2 regions of the Paenibacillus sp. FW104-T2 genome follow, and region 2 is predicted to be linked to the other one. Evidence: riboswitches for the same ligand, from Rfam matches in the RefSeq annotation. Region 2 holds a riboswitch; the other holds the start of a gene.
The links. A riboswitch is a leader RNA that binds a small molecule or an ion and turns the genes downstream of it on or off. The one in region 2 is predicted to bind FMN.
Positions count from the first base shown of each region.

Region 1 (9,552 bases), on a different contig from region 2:
TTATGGCAGCTACACAAATTAACAATTCACTCAATCTCATCGGATTTGTGATGGAATTCGTATTACCTGCAGCCATTCTTTTGTATGTCGTTATTTTTAACAAATGGAAGGGAGGGAAACAAACATGAAATGGATAAAAAAAACGGGTGTTTCTATTGCAGTTTGCATATGGTTGTGTGCAATTACAGGGTGCGGAAGTGGAAAAACCAACTTGGAAGATGCTACCGTTCCATTGGCATTGGGCTTGGATGTCGAAGACCAAAAGCTCCATTATTATGTCTCCGCGCCTGTATTCAGCAAAGACATTCAAAAGAAAAGCCGTGAAGCGGAAGGGTTAGCTGAGGGATTAAGATCGTCCAAGAATCAGCAGGATGCTCAATTTCCAGGTTCGGTAGGAGGACGGAATTTTCAGGTCATTGTGGTAGGGAAAGAATTACTTAAATACAAGGATTGGTTTAAAGTATTGGATGTTACCTTCCGTGATCCCCGGAATACAATTACCGACAGGATCATCGCAGTTGATGGTCCAGTTTCGGATATTTTTAACTTCCAATCGAAGGATCAGCCACCAATACTCATCTTTTTAAAAGCGATTGTCGAATCAGGAAGCAAAATTTCGACTACGGTCTCAACAACTGCGCAAGAGCTTCATCGACAATTGTATGACCGGGCGATGACCCCTGCTATCTCGGAAATTAAGATTGAGAATAACAAGATCATGCTTAAAGGAACGACTCTCCTTTCACAGCAAGCCCAGTACCGAACTTCACTTACCTATCAGGAGACTTCACTTCTTCAGATTTTGAAAAAGGAGGCGGGACCCGGTATCAATCTCACTTTTCCTGTGGATAAACTACAACAAACGGTTCCGTATAATATAGATAAAGTAAGTTTTACTCTAGGAGGCACCTCAGTAAAGATTAAATCTTCTCATGAGAACGGGAAATTTCGATATAAGGTAAAAGTAAAATCAATTATTGCCATCACGGAAAAGTTTCTTGAGTTTGAACTCCAGGATAATTTCAATGACATGGAAAAAAAATTGAGCGAGGGAATGGAAGTTGCGATTGAGAAGCTCATTGAAAAATGCCAACACTATGAAATAGACCCTGTTGGTTTCGGATTCTATGCCCGGGCATATCAGTACCCGTTGTACAAGGAAGTGCAGGACAATTGGGGACAAGAGCTATCCCGTGCCCAGTTTGATGTCAAAGTTGATCTTCGGATCGCTGCCACCGGGGCAGTAGAGTAATCTATTAATAACTTGCTAGTGCGCGGTAATAACCACTATAAATAATGTCCTGATTAGTAGGTATACATGTTTCGGGTAAGGCTTGCTGCACAGGGAAATATGATATCGAGAATCCTCACTCAAGAGGCTTGGTACTTACACAGCATATTCATGCTCTCGCTACCGATGAATCAAGTCCATTCCTATGTTTATGGAATACCGCAATATTTGCTCGTTCTTCTGGTGGTTAGGTGATTGGGATGGAGATGAAAATCTACTTTCAGAGGAACAACTAAACGCAATTGATAATGTCATTAAGCTCATTGAACGAGACGTACCTTTTGACGGATGTGAACATTAAAATTTAAGAAATTCTCATTAAGTTACATAGTAAATATTATGTAAACAAACTGGGTGCGAAAATGGATACCTTAACTAGGTGTGCGTAATTCGGATCTGAAAATTGAACACACCTGCATAACGCAACGTTATTGTCACCATAAAGTCGAACACACAACTAACTCCGTGACTCTTGATTACTCAATTGGTCACGGAGTTAGATTGTTGTCCTTTTTCTTTAACTTAGAAAGGGAAAAGCGGGTTTCCGTTCATTCCGATCCACAGTCCGGAAGCTTCCAATTGGCCAGCCAGATGGAGCAGCCAGTCTTCACGCCCTTTGGTTGCCATCACTTGCACGCCCATCGGCAAGCCATCCGCTGTGAGGTGCAGCGGAACACTCATTGCAGGCTGGCCTGTCAGGTTGGCGAGTTGGGTGAAAGGAGTGTAGGTGAGACTTGGTTCAAACATTTCATAAATCAATTGCTGCTGATGCACCTTATCCAATTCGCTAATCTGCATCAGATGCTGAATCTGCTCCTCATGAGGAGTTAGCTCTCCAACCTTTGGTGCAGGAAAGGCATTAACCGGTGTGATATAGAAGTCGTATCGCTCGAAGAGCGTAGACATCTGTGCGGCAGCCACGTCCCATTCGGCAAGACTGTGAACGAATTCTGCAGCCGATACCTTTTTGCCTGCCTCAGCCAGCACCCAGGATTCAATCTCCATATCGCCGGAAGTCAAAGATCGGCCCATAGCATGCTCCATGGAGGCGATCATCGCCGCCATTTCACCGCTGTTCATCATATAATAGTTCTCCATCAATCGAACACCGTTGACCGGACTCAATTTTTCCTCCACGTGATGACCTTGTTCCTCCAGCCACCGAACCAGCTTGTACACTGCTTCCTTCGCATCCTCACTAACCGGGGTGCCTACAGGTGAATCCGTGGTATAAGCGATCTTTAGTTTGCGTTGGTGCGGGTAGTTCATATCGGCCAAGTAACTGCCCGGAAAGAGCGGGGCATGAAACGCGGCTTCTGGCTGAATGACCTGCAGGGTATCCAGTAAGGCGGCGCTGTCTCGCACAGTCCGGGATAGCGCGAAGTCGATCGATGCACCTTGCCATTGACGGCCTACACCTGGTCCAACAGGAGTCCGTCCCCGAGTAGGTTTTAGTCCGAATAGTCCGCTGAAGGAGGCTGGAATCCGGATCGAACCCCCGCCATCACTGGCTCCGGCCATGGGTACGATACCCGAAGCAACAGCTGCAGCTGCACCGCCGCTTGAACCTCCGGGTGAATGATTCTTATTCCATGGATTACGACTCGGACCATGAAGACGTGGCTCAGTAATATTTTTGAGGCCAAATTCCGGTGTGTTCGTGTGTCCAATGATAACGAAGCCTGCATCCCTGAGTTTGGATACAAAGTTAGAGTTGCGCAAAGCTCGATGATCCTTGAGAAGGCGGGAACCGGAAGTCAGAATTTCCCCCTCCAGCGATTGCGAGATGTCTTTGAGGAGCAATGGAACGCCTGCAAAAGGCTGCTCACCAGGACGAACATAGCCGGCTTCCTCACGTGCGCGTGTTTCATATGTACGAATGACCGCATTAAGCTGCGGGTTAACTTCTTCTAGGCGAGCGTAGGCCGCTTCCAGCAATTCAACGGGGGAAACCTCCCGTGAGCGAACCAGTTCAGCCAGACCTATGGCATCATAGGACGTATATGAAAATGAAGACATGACGATCGTTCCTCTCCGAAAATATGAAATAGTATAAATACCTGTCCATATGTCATCGTACCACTGGAATTATAAAAAGACAAAAGGCACTGCCGATCCAGAAGGATGTGCAGTGCCTTTAAGATATAAATAAGATCTTTCTTACTCTGTCCGAAGCTTAGGAGCTGCGTCAGCAGCTGTGGTAGATCGTTCCTGCTGTTTGGATATAGCGAACAAAGCAATCCAGATGAGAATGAATCCAAGCAGCTGTTCCCATGTGATGAGCGTTCGGAATGCAATCCAGTTCACAAGCACACCCGCCATTGGGAAGCTCAGCTCAGCCAGTGTGGCTACGGAAGCTTTGGTGGTCGAGAGACCTTTATAGTATAACAATAGACTCAGTAAGCCTGGCAGTAGCGCCTGCCCCAGAATGTTGAGCGCAACAGCTGCCTGTTCTCCTGCACCGGATGGTAAGGTCCACGCTGCGCCTTCGTTCCAGGTCATGAAGATCAGCAAGGGCAGAGCTACGACAAAGCGAAGGGAGGTGACCGTTTCATAACGGGTTTGCCCCAGCATCAGTCGGCCCATCACCGTAGAGCCGCCCCATAAGGCAGCAGCGCCAAGTGACAACAGGCTGCCCGCATGAATCCAATTGTTCCAGTTTCCAAGCGGAAGAGTAAATCCAAATGTAAGCAGATAAGTTCCGATAAGAGCAACAACAAATAACCAGCCGAAGCGGCGCGGCAGTGTTTCCTTCAGTAAGATCTTAGCTAAAACAATCGCGAAGATGGGCTGCATTTTTTGCAGCAATAAAACGGTATTCGGATCATTGTGTGTCAGTGCGAGCGTGAATAATACCGTTGCCAGTGCAGAGCCACCCCATGAGATAAAGATAACGGCGATCCAGTGACGGGCTCGCAGATGTTTCAGGTCGGCGCGGAATTTCCATAAGACGGGTATAGCGACCAAGCTCACGATAATATGTTCCACCAGTACAATTTGAGTGGAGGTCATGGTTTGCAGCAAAATGATGCGGAACAATGGATCTACGCCCCATAGGGCAGCACCGAGAACAACGAGCCAAAATCCGGTATTGCTTCGTTCCTTGCGATAAACGGTTGATGCATGCTGTGTCTTTTCCATATTCAGGACTCCTTCGTCAGAACACGGAATCTTCAGTTGGCAAAATCGACAAAAGCCCCCGTTTTGGCATACACCAAATAAACGGGGGCTCATCCATGAACATATCGTCAGGAAAGAAACCTTCCCATAGGCGGTATGTCATGTGTTGATCTTCTCTCATCCGGACTGTACCGTCGGCCTTGGAGTCACACCAAGTCAGTCGCTGTTGTCCTAAGCAGTCAACAGCGAGTCGCGGGCTGGTTCCTATTGGAACATCACCGCCGGTTGGGAATTGCACCCTACCCCGAAGATCCTATTCAATTTATAGGTTATAGTACAAGTTGTAACATTAATAAGTTCATCTTATTCCTGTAAGCGCTAGCAGTTCAAGCATTTTTTTAGAAAATGATGTTCCAGCTTCCTTGCTGCCTGCGAAGAAGTACAATCTGACCCGCGTGATATGCGTCGTGAAGAACCCAGCGGGCAAGCGTTTGAGCCCAGTTCTGTTCGGAATCCAAATAGGCTTCTTCAAGTCTGGAATCCTGCAACTTAACCAGGTTATTGTGCAACTGCTCTGCAAGCTTAGTGGTTCGCTCTACAAGTTGGCTCCAGCCAACCTGGTCCAAGGGGTCACCGGGTTTGCCAAACGTAGCTTCATTCGATTCAGCAGCAGGTGTAGAAGGAGCCCGATCTTGAAGACGCTCTAAAATCCGCTCGTTGTAATAATACATATGATTGACCAGCTGCCATATGCTTAGTCCTCCTGAAGGAGGGATCCAAGCTGCTTGCTCTGCGGTCAGCCCTTCAATCGCCTTCGACAAAGGGACGATCCAGTTACATTGATCCCAAGTATCTTCTTTCTGAATAACCAACACATCTAATGCAGTTGTAACAGACGTCATTTTTAAAATTCATTCCTCTCTTGTGGAACTCATCTCATGACTTGCGTCTTCATGCTTGTAACTAGCTAATATGGTTTGAAATGGTTACAATTAATATAACACAATTCAAACGAAAGTAACCATCTTTTATGAATTTAGATGGTTACAATGCCGGAGGTATAGATGGATAGATTATGGACAGATTTTGTAAATAGCGACTATCATGATTGGCGCGGCGGGGATCGATCTGAAGACAGACTGGGAAAAGCAGGCTGGCAGCAGGATTTCTTGAATCGTTGGCAATTAGAAGCACAAGTTTCGGCATCGACTGAAGAGGAATCCGCTATGAGAATCTTTAGAGATAAGTTACAGTCTCTGGCTATCCGTTTGTCAGCGGGAACGCCCCTAACGGAGAAGGATCAAGCATGGTTAAATGACTCTATGCGGTGTGGTGGGGTAATCAGACAACTAATTGCAGAGGATCAAAGACTGGATGTTAAGCTGGTTCCCATCCATGCGCATTGGTTTCAGGTGATGGCAGAAGTCGCTGCTGACTTTGCAATTACACTGGTGGAGGGCGATGGAAAGAGAATTCGATGCTGTGACAATCCGGACTGCCGCTGGATCTTCTATGACGATACTCGCAGTAGGACACAGAAATATTGCGATGATAAAATGTGCGGCAATCTAATGAAGGTGAGACGTTTTCGAGCGAAACGTAAGCTGGAATCCAACGGAGATAAAAATGAAGTTTAACGATGTAAGAACAGTCATCACTATTGATAGTCGTTTGGTGTTCAGAATTGATAAATATTAACAATCGGTATATAATGGTTATATACTAGCGAAAATATAGTCACAAATCATATGTAAGGACAAGCAATGCGGATCAGATCATTTTACAAACCATTACGATTGGAGAGGTGTCTCATGGGGACAGGTTATCTATTGAAAAACGGTTGTGTATTATCGATGGATGCTCGTATTGGTCAGTTTAACAGGGCAGATGTACTTATTCAGGACTCTTTGATTGCAGCCGTTCAACCGAATATCGTGGTGTCCGATGCAGATGTTGTGGTGATCGACGCATCAGACATGATTGTCATGCCTGGACTGGTGGATACACACCGGCATATGTGGGAATCTCTTGTGAAAACGGCTGGAACGAACTGGTCGCTGCCCGTGTATCTGCAAAATCTGTACTATGGTGCCATGGGAAGCAAGCTTCGACCACAGGACAGCTACATTGCCAATCTTCTGGGTTCTTTGGAAGCGCTTAACGCGGGTGTGACGACGGTACTTGATTGGAGCATGCCATATTCATCTGATCATACCGATGGACTTATTCGTGGGCTGCAGGATGCAGGGATCCGGGCTGTCTTTGCTCACGGTGTTCCAGGGGAAACCGCCTATTGGAATCGGGAAAGTACCCTTTCATACCCGGAGAATATCAGAGGGGTGAAGGAGCGTTATTTCTCCTCTAGTGACCAATTGGTCACGTATGGACTAGCTATTCGCGGCCCAGAGTTTAGCCACTGGGATACAACGGTGCAGGACATTCAGCTCGCAGAAGAACTGGATGCAATTTGTTCAATGCATGTCGGGTTTGGCAGCTGGGGATCTGCAGACCGTTCCATTAGCCGAATGTACGAGGCAGGGCTGCTTACCCCGCGTATTAATGTCGTTCACGGCAATACGATGGGCATGGACGAATTCAAAATGCTGGCAGACACTGGAGCCTCTTTGTCAGTTACGCCTGAAGTAGAAATGATGATGGGACATGGCTATCCTGCTACAGGATATTTTCTGGAACATGGTGGTACGCCAACGCTTGGCGTGGATGTGGTGACTTCGACAGGTGGAGACATGTTTTCACAGATGAAATTTGCGTTGCAAGCTGAGCGTTCCAGAACGAACGAGTTATTGCTTGCGCAAGGCGAAATGCCTGGAGAGCTGAGTTTACAATCGAGTCAGGTACTGCGGTTTGCAACTTCGGCCGGTGCACAGGCTTTAGGGCTGGAGCGGAAAACAGGTTCAGTCACACCGGGAAAAGAAGCCGATTTGATTATGATTCGCACAACCGATCTGAATTTGTTCCCCGTTCACGATCCGATCGGTGCTGTTGTTCAATTCGCCAATCCATCCAATGTGGACACGGTCTTTGTTGCAGGAAAACTTGTGAAGCAAAATGGTAAGCTGCTGCATGTGAACCTGGACGACATTCGAAACAAAGCGATGGAAAGTAAGGAATATTTATTAACCCAGTATCAGATGTCTGATGCGGATCGGATTGTGTTTTCTTAAAGGTTTCAAAACCAATCGTGGTTAAAGCAAGGGTTGTTGCCAAATAACAAGAACAGTTTCTACGGGTATAAAAATGTGATTGAAACCAATGGACAGGATTTGAGCTGGGAGTAAAGCTCGTATAAATCTTTGGCCGAAATCATTGGTCGAGAGACACCTGTCTGACACAAGAATAAATTGCATTGAAAGGAGCCGCTAAATGTAGCGGCTTTTTTCTATATCTAAACAAAGGAAGTCGACTATCGACGAGAGTAGGGGTGGAGACGTAGCCTTCAGACGAATTTTGGCGCGAAGTGACAGCAGAAAAAGACGAAAAAATTCTTTATTTATGTAAATGCTTATAACAACGAGTTAAAGTGGTGTATGCCTTTATAAAAGCACTCAAAAAACTGCGCATAATATAAATTATACGCAGTTTTGTTTTAAATCGATTTTCATTTAACGACCTATCCAACAGTTCATGATATTATTCGACTCAAAAGAACAAAATAGTAAAGTGATGAAAAAAATAAATTTAGCATAGCAACGCGACAACGTGTAGAATACGCTAGATTTTTGTAGGTGATCGGTAATATAGAACAAACGACTTTTTTATAGAACAGATCGAGATGAAGCAGCTAGGAAGGTATACTTCAGTCTACGTTTGTAATGAGAGGAACATGTCTATGTCAGAGAATCAGAAACGATCTTCGCTGCTTCGGAAAAAGCCAATTGCCTTCGGAGAAGAAAACAGTGCGTTAAAAAGGGCGCTAGGTCCTTTGGACTTAACAACGCTTGGAGTAGGAGCAATTATCGGTACAGGGATTTTTGTATTAACAGGAGTCGCAGCGGCAAATTATGCTGGTCCTGGATTGGTGCTCTCTTTTTTGCTTGCAGGCATCATCTGTGCATTCGCTGCACTATGCTATTCCGAATTCGCATCCAGCGTACCTGCTTCAGGGAGTGCATACACGTATAGTTACACTGCTTTTGGTGAAGTCATTGCTTGGATTCTAGGCTGGGATCTGATTCTGGAGTATGGATTCGCCAGCGCGGCCGTGGCCAGCGGGTGGTCCGGTTATTTTCAGTCGCTGCTGTCAGGCTTCGGATTACAGCTGCCGCATGCACTCAGCAGTGCATACAATCCTGAAAAGGGGACCTATTTCGATGTTACCGCAGCAGCCATCACGTTACTAATCACCTTCCTGCTCACCCGTGGAGTCAAGGAGGCTGCCCGTGCCAATGGCATTATGGTAGCGATCAAGATTATTGTCGTGCTGATTTTTATCGGAGTGGGTGTGTTTTATGTACAGCCTTCTAATTGGCAGCCGTTTTTGCCGTTTGGCATTTCAGGGGTAACCGCTGGTGCGGCGACAGTCTTTTTTGCCTATATTGGATTTGATGCGGTTTCCACGGCAGCGGAGGAAGTCAAACGACCTCAGCGCGACTTGCCTATAGGCATTATTGCTTCCTTGGCAATCTGCACTGTGCTGTATATCGTTGTATCCTTGATTTTGACAGGCATCGTGCCTTTCCACATGCTGAATGTTAGTGATCCGGTTGCTTTTGCGTTTGAATTCGTTAATCTGCATGGGCTGTCCTGGATTGTGGCTCTTGGTGCAATCACCGGGATAACAACCGTTCTGCTTGTTATGATGTATGGGCAGACCCGTCTATTGTATTCCATGTCACGTGACGGATTGCTCTCCCCGGTATTCTCCAAAATCAGTGGTAAAAGTCAAACGCCGGCGACAGGTACATGGGTGGCAGGCATCATCATTGCGTTATTCTCGGGGTTCATCTCACTCGGTCATCTGGCTGAGCTTACCAACATCGGTACATTGTTTGCATTCGCAGTCGTAAGTCTGGGCATTATCGTTCTGCGAAAAAACAACCCTGATCTCAAACGAGGCTTCAAGGTGCCTTTTGTTCCATGGATTCCGATACTGAGTGCAATTGGTTGTGTATATCTGATGA
Region 1 covers NZ_JBYTCE010000014.1:132,939-142,490, reverse strand. Annotated here, with positions in the region: gene AC3WQ3_RS18500 (GerAB/ArcD/ProY family transporter) at 1-128, shown strand, start outside; gene AC3WQ3_RS18495 (Ger(x)C family spore germination protein) at 125-1,252, shown strand; gene AC3WQ3_RS18490 (amidase) at 1,814-3,310, opposite strand; gene AC3WQ3_RS18485 (EamA family transporter) at 3,452-4,432, opposite strand; FMN riboswitch at 4,577-4,727, opposite strand; gene AC3WQ3_RS18480 (DinB family protein) at 4,810-5,313, opposite strand; gene AC3WQ3_RS18475 (CGNR zinc finger domain-containing protein) at 5,476-6,048, shown strand; gene AC3WQ3_RS18470 (amidohydrolase family protein) at 6,223-7,596, shown strand; gene bcaP (branched-chain amino acid transporter BcaP) at 8,262-9,552, shown strand, end outside.
Region 1: linked by a shared signal. The riboswitch ahead of AC3WQ3_RS18485 (EamA family transporter) and the one ahead of ribD (bifunctional diaminohydroxyphosphoribosylaminopyrimidine deaminase/5-amino-6-(5-phosphoribosylamino)uracil reductase RibD) in region 2 are both predicted to bind FMN.

Region 2 (9,552 bases):
TACATCGATGATATCGTCGATAAAGTGCAGGTGGATTCAGTCCGCGAAAAAATCAAACGGGTAGATATCGACGGTATACCGGCAGCAGATAAACAGCTGGAGGAAGCGATTATCAATAAGGGATGGAACCCTTTCCCTCTGGTGCGCTACTCGGAACGGCCTGATGTTACGGCATCTCATCTGCTTGAGGGCAGGGTCGTCATTTTCGTCGATACATCGCCAAGTGTGATGATTTTGCCTACAACTTTCTTCGATCTGTGTGAACATGCAGAAGAGAACAGACAGACTGCGTTTATGGGGACTTACTTGCGTTGGGTGCGCTTTGCTGGCATATTAATCTCGTTGTTTTTGCTGCCGCTATGGATGCTGATGGTTATTGATCCTGCGCTCAAACCAGCGGGACTGGATTTTATTGGTCCACAAGAGAATGTGAAGCTGCCCATCATTTTGCAGTTCCTGTTAATTGAGCTTGGGGTCGATTTGTTACGTATGGCGGCAGTTCATACTCCTACACCTCTTGCATCGGCAATGGGCTTGATTGCAGCAATATTGGTCGGGGATATCGCTGTAAAAACAGGATATTTTGTCAATGAGGTCGTTCTGTACATGGCTATTGCTGCCATCGGTATGTTTGCGACACCAAGCTATGAGCTTGGGCTTGCGAATCGGCTGGTGAGGCTGTTTCTGCTGATCGCTGTTGCCATTTTTAAGGTGCCGGGGTTTGTGGTAGGTACAACACTGCTTGTTATAGCGCTGACTATACACCGATCCTATAATTCCTCTTACTTATGGCCGTTTATACCTTTTAATGCAAAGGCCCTGGGGAACTTCCTGTTCCGTATGCCTCTGCTTGAAAATAAGAAACGTCCATCATTCAACAAAACAAGAGATAACACCAAAATGCCCGATGATCCGGACGGTGAAAAGCGAAAAAGTAAAAAACACAAATGATCTGCCTAAAAATCCATTCTTCTCGCTGACGAATTTGATATACTGGTGTAAAATCATTGGAATAGAAGAAGCTGTTCCAGTATATAAAAAAGTGAGGAATGCTGATTATGTATTTACATGGTACAAGTAAAATAAATGCTCAAGGCCATCTGGAAATTGGCGGAGTAGATGCAACGGACTTGAAAGAACAATTTGGAACACCACTGTATGTTGTGGACGAGCAATTGGTTCGCGACCGCTGCAGAGAATACATGGATGCATTCCGTGCATCTGGGCTGGGTTTCCAAGTCGCATATGCAAGCAAAGCGTTTTGCGTAATGGCGATGTGTGCTCTGGCTGCGGAAGAAGGGCTCTCACTGGATGTGGTTTCGGACGGTGAACTGTTTACAGCACTGCAAGCAGGATTCCCTGCTGAACGCATTCATTTCCACGGCAATAACAAAACATTGGAAGAGATCGAAATGGCACTTGATGCCGAGATCGGCTGCTTCGTTGTGGATAACTTCAATGAATTACACTTGCTGCAGGCTGTAGCCGCAGAGAAGAATCGTCAAGTGAACATCCTGCTTCGTGTGACGCCTGGTGTTGAGGCGCATACGCATGAATATATTTCCACAGGTCAAACGGATTCGAAATTTGGATTCGATATCGGTAACGGAACGGCATTTGAAGCGATTGAACTCGCTTCCAAACAGTCCAACCTGGTATTGCTGGGTGTGCACTCCCACATCGGTTCTCAAATCTTTGAGGTGGAAGGTTTCCAAATGGCGATTCAGCGTGTAGCTGAATTCGCTGCGAGTGTATATGAGCGTATTAACGTAGCGTTCAAAGTGGTTAACCTGGGCGGTGGATTCGGTATCCGCTATACAGAAGGGGATACTCCGCTTGAAGTGGCTCAGTATGTAAAAGCCATCACGGATGCTGTTAAAAATCACTTTGCCCAAATTGGATATGACGTTCCGGAAATCTGGGTAGAACCAGGCCGCAGTATTGTTGGTGAAGCAGGTACGACACTGTACACCGTTGGTACGAGCAAAGATATCCCTGGTGTACGCAAATATGTTGCAGTTGATGGCGGGATGACGGACAACCCGCGTCCAGCACTGTATGAATCCAAATATGAAGCTGTACTCGCCAACCGCGCTAATGAGTCTGCTCAGGAGACCGTGTCGATTGCCGGCAAATGCTGCGAGAGCGGCGATATGTTGATCTGGGATCTGGACCTGCCTAAAGTTCAGAGCGGGGATCTGCTTGCCGTTGCCTGCACAGGTGCGTACAACTACTCCATGGCAAGCAACTATAACCGAATTCGCCGTCCGGCAGTCGTGTTTGTTAAAGACGGCCAAGGTGATGTTGTTGTACGTCGCGAAACGTACCAGGACATCATTCAGAATGACCTCGTGCCTGAGCGTATCGCTAAACAGCCTGTAACCCGTTAATGTTAAGAAATACTAAATAGTAAAAAAGACAAAAAGGAACATTCCTTTTTGTCTTTTTTTTGCCTTTAGACCCAACATTTTTGAAAAAAAATGCGGTTTATTTTGCGGTTGGACTCATTTCGGTGTACACTAAGAAAAGTGCTATAGAGCTTGGCCCAGGGTCATGCAGGATGGCACCACTAACGATGGTCAATACGAAAGGAGTCATTTACATATGGCGAAACAAGCGAAAATCAAAATGGCAAACGGCGGAGAAGTTCTAATCGACCTGTTCGATCAAGAAGCTCCAAACACAGTGGCAAACTTTGAGAAACTGGCTAACTCCGGCTTCTACAACGGTCTTGTATTCCACCGCGTAATTCCAGGCTTCGTCGCACAAGGCGGATGCCCTAACGGAACGGGTGCAGGTGGCCCAGGATACACAATCAACTGTGAGATCAACCCGAACAAACATGAGCGCGGAACACTTGCAATGGCACATGCAGGCCGTAACACAGGTGGAAGCCAGTTCTACATCTGCTACCAGCCACAGCCGCATCTGGATGGGCAACATACCGTATTTGGTAAAGTAACCAAAGGTATGGAGTTCGTAGATGCTTTCGAAGGTCGCGACAAAATGGAAACTGTTGAAGTCGTAGAAGTTTAATCGTTTTCTTAATCGATAAAAATGGCCGTTTCGTTGATAAGACGAAGCGGTTTTTTTATATCCTTTTGCTTATTAAAAGTTAGTATGTGACAAAAAGGAACAAAAAACAATTGATTTTTCGGCGTTAAAGTGCTAACATCCAATTAATAACGAAAGCGATCCTTCAGGGCAGGGTGCAATTCCCTACCGGCGGTGATGCACCTGTGTGAGGATATTTATCCAGCACTGTTGCAAAGTCCGTGACCTGTCTGCCTGTGGCAGATGGCTGATCTGGTGCAATTCCAGAACCGACAGTATAGTCTGGATGGGAGAAGGAGAGGATGCAGCCCTAATTGGACTGCATTCCGCAGATGCGTTGCTGCACAGCATGAGACGAGGTTTTATTTCTGTGCAGGGAATGTCGGTTATCCGGCGGTTTCCATACATATGCCACATCATAGAAGCTCTTTACCTGTAATTGTGATCTTTAGGTATGTGTTTGCTTTCACTTGCCTGAAATGGAATTATGGCGGAGTGCTGTTGGCAATCGTATCAACGACATCCTGCTGGTGACACATGTCTCTCATCATCCCTACCCGAACGATAGTTCGAGTGGGGATTTTTTATTTGGATATGGTATAACCGCCTCTCTGCTCGATGGGAGGCCTATAATCTAAGATTCTAACCGTGGGGTGACCGGACTTGGAAATAATCAATGATGAATTTTATATGGGGCTTGCGTTGGATATGGCAGAACGTGCACAAGGGCAAACGGGGATTAACCCTGTCGTCGGATGTGTTGTTGTAAAAGAAGGCCGGGTTGTAGGTCTGGGAAGTCATCTCAAGCGGGGTACGGGCCATGCGGAGGTACACGCATTGAATATGGCTGGCAGCGATGCTGAGGGCAGTACGGTCTATGTTACGTTGGAGCCGTGCAGCCACTATGGCAAGACGCCGCCATGCAGCGAACGTTTGATTCACGAGAAAGTGAATCGTGTCGTGGTGTGTTGTGAGGATCCAAATCCGCAGGTATCCGGCAGAGGAATCAGTATGCTGCGTCAACAAGGCATTGAGGTTGAAGTTGGCGTTCTGCGTGAGCGCGGAAGACGTCTGAATGAAAAATTCATTAAGTACATTACCACCGGTTTGCCGTTTGTCACCTTAAAAACGGCATCCACGCTGGATGGTAAAATTGCAACCCGCAGCGGAGACAGCAAATGGATCTCCAACGAACCCGCACGGGAAATCGTACATGTACTTCGCCATCGTCATCAGGGCATCATGGTTGGTGTAGATACGGTTATTGCAGACAATCCGGAGCTGACCACCCGCCTCCAAGTGGAAGGGATCAGTCCTGTGCGAATTGTTGTCGATTCGAAGCTGCGTCTCCCGGTTGGGGCCAAGATGGTCAAGGATGGACTAGCACCGACATGGGTACTTACGACCGATGAGGCGAGCCCTGAGGCGGCCGAACGTCTAGAAGCCTACGGTGTTGAAATTATTCGCTGTGGTCCTGGACCACGTGTGGATTTGCTGAGTGCGCTTAGCAAGCTGGGAGAACGGGAAATCGGCTCCATCCTGCTTGAAGGTGGAGGCACATTGAATGGTGCCATGCTGGAAGCCAAATTGGTCGATCGGCTGTTGATGTTTATCGCTCCAAAGATTGTGGGCGGATACGACACACCGGGAAGCTTCCGATTTGAAGGGGTGGAGCGCATGAGTCAGGCCATTCAATTGAATCAGCTGGAAATTGAGCAAGTTGGAGATAATATCAGTATTGGCGGAATCCCTGTCTGGCCTGAATAACGGATCGAATAAGCAAGGCAAGATATAAGCATAAGGAGGCGGCAGCATGTTTACCGGTTTGGTGGAAGAGGTCGGTCAGATTCGGCGTATCGGTCGAAAAGGCGAAGCATTGGTCCTGAATATCGGAGCTTCCGCCATCATGGACGATCTGAAGATTGGTGACAGTGTATCTGTAAACGGAGTATGTCTTACGGCAACGACGCTGGAAAGCGGAGGGTTTACCGCAGATGTCATGCCTGAAACCTACCGTCATACCAATCTGAGTCAGCTGCAATCGGGCAGTAAAGTGAACCTGGAACGGGCGATGCAGTCGGGTGGGCGTTTTGGTGGCCACATCGTACAAGGACACGTAGATGGTACGGGAGTCATTGGCGGGATCACACGTGATCAGAATGCGGTTGTTTTTGAGATCAAACCTGACGACCACGAACTGTTCAAATATTTAATTCCAAAGGGTTCGGTAACCCTCGATGGCATTAGTCTCACCGTGGTGAAGACGACAGAAGCCTCGTTTACCGTATCGATTATTCCCCATACCATTGGAGAAACGGTGCTTCAGGTGAAAAAGCCGGGGGATACCATCAACATTGAATGTGACATTTTGGGGAAATATGTGGACCATCTGCTCCATTACGGCAAAGGGCATCCCGAAACGGGTGCTGGCAAACCGAAAAGCATCAGTGAAGAGTTTTTGGCCAACCATGGCTTTGCATAAGGAGCATAACCATTACAAAGAGAGACTGGAGGGGAACTTATGTCAGATCAATCCATATTAGATCCCATAGAGGAAGCGATATACGATTTGATGCGCGGCAAACCCGTCATTGTTGTGGATGATGAGGATCGGGAGAATGAAGGGGACTTTATTGCGCTGGCAGAGAAGGCTACACCTGAAGTCATCAACTTCATGATTACCGAGGGCAGAGGTCTGGTCTGTGTTCCCATTACGCAGCAGCGTGCGGATGAGCTCAATCTGAAACCGATGGTTCAGCAAAATACGGACTTCCATGGAACGGCATTTACAGTTTCCGTGGATCACAAGGATACAACAACAGGCATATCTGCACATGAACGATCCATTACGGTGAAGGGTCTAATTGATCCGGAAGCCAAAAGCAGTGATTTCCGCAAGCCGGGGCATATGTTCCCGCTCATTGCCAAAGACGGAGGAGTGCTCCGCCGCGCCGGGCACACGGAAGCTGCTGTTGATCTGGCGATCATGTGCGGTTCCTATCCGGCTGGTGTGATCTGTGAGGTCATCAAGGAAGATGGCACGATGGCGAGACTGCCTGATCTGCAGGAGATTGCCCGCAAGCATGACCTGAAACTGATTAGTATTCAGGACATGATCCGTTACCGTAATGAGAAGGAACAGCTGGTTCAACGTGAAGTGGCTGTCCGCATGCCTACGGATTTTGGCGAGTTTCAAGCAGTGGCCTATACGAATGCAGTGGACAACAAAGAGCATGTAGCCTTGGTCAAAGGTGAAATCGACTCTTCCAAGCCCGTATTGGTTCGTGTTCACTCCGAATGTCTTACAGGCGACGTATTCCACTCCCATCGCTGTGACTGCGGACCGCAATTCGATGCAGCACTCAAACAGATTCATGATGAAGGCAATGGCGTTCTGCTCTATATGAGACAGGAAGGCCGGGGCATTGGACTGATTAACAAACTCAAAGCCTATAAGCTGCAGGAGGAAGGTCTGGACACTGTAGATGCCAACCTGAAACTGGGGTTTGCCGCTGATCTGCGTGATTATGGTATTGGTGCACAGATTCTGAAGGATCTCGGCGTTCGCCAAATTCGTCTGTTAACGAATAATCCCCGCAAAATCAAAGGCCTTGAAGGTTATGGTCTTGAAGTGGTGGAGCGTGTTCCCATCCAGATGGAAGAGAACGAGGATAATACGCTTTACCTGCATACCAAGCAGGCGAAGCTGGGGCATATGTTGAAGTTCGATGATATCGAACAGAACGAAGAGAAAAATTAAATCTTTTTTCTCATGTAATTTATGGAAAAATAAATGCTCACAAATCGGTTAATTACATTACATTATACATTAGAGGAGATGACTTAAATGCCGAACTTTTTTGAAGGACATTTGGTATCGGAAGGTTTAAAATATGGAGTGGTTGTAGGACGTTTTAATGAATTTATTACAAGCAAATTGCTCAGCGGAGCACTCGATGCGTTCAAACGTCACGGGGTGCAGGACAGTGAAGTCGACGTAGCCTGGGTTCCAGGAGCATTCGAAATCCCGCTGATTGCACAGAAAATGGCGGAGAGCGGCAAATATGACGCTGTCATTACACTGGGAACGGTTATTCGTGGCTCAACGACACATTATGATTATGTGTGCAATGAAATGGCAAAAGGAGTGGCGGCTATTAACCTCAAAACTGGCGTGCCAACGATCTTTGGTCTGGTTACAACGGAGAATATTGAACAGGCGATTGAACGTGCTGGTACGAAGGCTGGTAACAAAGGTTGGGATGCTGCCACGGCTGCAATTGAAATGGCGAACTTGACGAAACAGCTAAAATAGTGCTTATTTAATGTAGTGCCCTGCTCTGCGCAGACGAATTCGGGAGACCGGATTCGGCGGCTTAGCGGGGTTTTGTATTTTTCTGGCGGGAGGATTCGTCTAGTGACGGTAGTTACATATAAACTGGAAACTTTTGAAGGGCCTTTGGATCTGCTGCTTCATCTGATCGATAAGGCAGAAATTCATATCCAGGATATTCCCATCAGCGATATTACCGATCAATATATGGCGTATCTGCATTCGATGCAGGAATTGGAGCTGGATATTACGAGTGAGTTTTTGGTAATGGCAGCAACGCTTCTGTCCATCAAGAGCAAACTTTTACTGCCCAAACCACCGGTGATTGAAGACTTTGAGGATTATGATTATATGGAAGAAGAAGATTATGATCCACGTGCGGAGCTGATTGCACGTCTGATAGAATATCGCAAATACAAAGGAATAGCCCGTCATCTGCATGAGCGGGAATGGGAACGGAGCCTTATCTTCTCCAAAGAGCCTGAGGACCTGAGGCCGTATATGCCTGTGGAGACCCAATCAAATCCGGTAGAGGGATTGCATACTTCGGATCTGATTGCCGCTTTTCAGAAGGCACTGCGCAAGGCAGAGAAGCGTACAACGGTTACACGAATTCAGCGCGATGAGATCTCGGTGAAGGATCGTATACGTGATGTCGTTGGAGCTCTGGAGAGTATGGGACCGGGAGGAAGGCTGTTATTTTCCAAACTGCTGGATGATCAGATTTACCGGCATGAAATTGTAGTCACATTTTTGGCTGTACTGGAACTGATGAAGATGAAACAGATTGTCTGTTACCAGGAGCGGATGTTTGAGGATATCGTTATGGAGTGGAGAGGGGAAGCAAGGAATCATGGATTTTCCGAAATTGAAGTCGATTATTGAGGGGCTGCTCTTTTTGTCCGGAGAGGAAGGTCTAAGCATCAAACAAATTGCCGAGATCGTGGATCAGCGGGTAGAACTGGTATCAGATGCCGTAGAGGAAATGATCGCTGACTTCATGAACCAGGGGCGAGGCGTTCAAATTCTCAAAATTGCGGGAGTGGTCCAGTTGGGAACGCTGCCGGAGCATGCTGCGTACTTTGAAAAGCTGGCTTACTCTCCTGCACGGACCTCATTATCTCAGGCTGCACTTGAAACACTAGCCATTGTGGCGTATCGTCAGCCCATTACACGGGTCGAGATCGAAGAGATTCGCGGTGTGAAATCCGAACGGGCCATCCATACACTGGTCAATAAGGATTTAATTGAAGAAGTAGGACGAGCTGAGGCGATTGGACGACCTATATTGTACGGAACAACCAAATCGTTTCTTGACTATTTTGGACTTGCTTCACTTAAAGATCTTCCTGAACCGGGTTTGTTTGAAGATTCTGAGAATCTGGAAGAAGAGACACAGATGCTGTTCAACAAGCTGGATGGACAACAGGTGGACTCGGGAAGCACGGATCAGAATGAGTTTGACCATGAAAATATGGATAACAATTATGAGGTTCATGACGAGGATCTGGACTCGTAAGCTCGAATTGTCCATAGGAAACAGTAATAAACCGGTGCCTGATAAGGTGGCGGTTTTTTTGCATACCATGAACCCTTAGCAAACGTGGGGAATTTCAACTATGAATGGAATTTTCAGGTCAGCCGTGAATTATTTCCTATATAGAGTGTCATACTAGACGTGTAAAGAATTGAGGGCTTGGAGGTAAGGCCTGTGTGGATTTGGCTTGGAGGAATCGGCTTGTTCGCCGCACTGCTGCTTGCCGCTGTTCTCATCTCGAATGTTCATGTGCATTTTACGTTCCGTAAACATAAAAGTGATGATTACGCTCGGATTAATGTTCGTCTCCTTTACGGTATTGTGCGAATTAACTATGAAATACCAAGCATCGTCTTTCGTAATATGAAAGAAGGTTTTTTGGTAAAAACCGAACAGCATGTGAACCATAAGCACGGAGAAGCCGAGGGTCACGAGCGTGTCAACAAACGTAAAGTCCAAAAGTGGGCAAAAGAAGTAAAAATCATGATGAGGGCTACGGATGCGCTTAAAATTTGGGTTCAACAAACGCTAAGCCGTGTACATATGACCCAGCTGTCCTGGTCAACCCGAATAGGTATCGGAGATGCAGCGCACACCGCTATTCTTACGGGCTGGGTATGGAGCATCA
Region 2 covers NZ_JBYTCE010000010.1:30,255-39,806, forward strand. Annotated here, with positions in the region: gene AC3WQ3_RS14240 (spore germination protein) at 1-951, shown strand, start outside; gene lysA (diaminopimelate decarboxylase) at 1,059-2,390, shown strand; gene AC3WQ3_RS14250 (peptidylprolyl isomerase) at 2,605-3,036, shown strand; FMN riboswitch at 3,192-3,356, shown strand; gene ribD (bifunctional diaminohydroxyphosphoribosylaminopyrimidine deaminase/5-amino-6-(5-phosphoribosylamino)uracil reductase RibD) at 3,718-4,821, shown strand; gene ribE (riboflavin synthase) at 4,868-5,536, shown strand; gene AC3WQ3_RS14265 (bifunctional 3,4-dihydroxy-2-butanone-4-phosphate synthase/GTP cyclohydrolase II) at 5,576-6,814, shown strand; gene ribH (6,7-dimethyl-8-ribityllumazine synthase) at 6,902-7,369, shown strand; gene AC3WQ3_RS14275 (segregation and condensation protein A) at 7,472-8,272, shown strand; gene scpB (SMC-Scp complex subunit ScpB) at 8,241-8,906, shown strand; gene AC3WQ3_RS14285 (DUF2953 domain-containing protein) at 9,099-9,552, shown strand, end outside.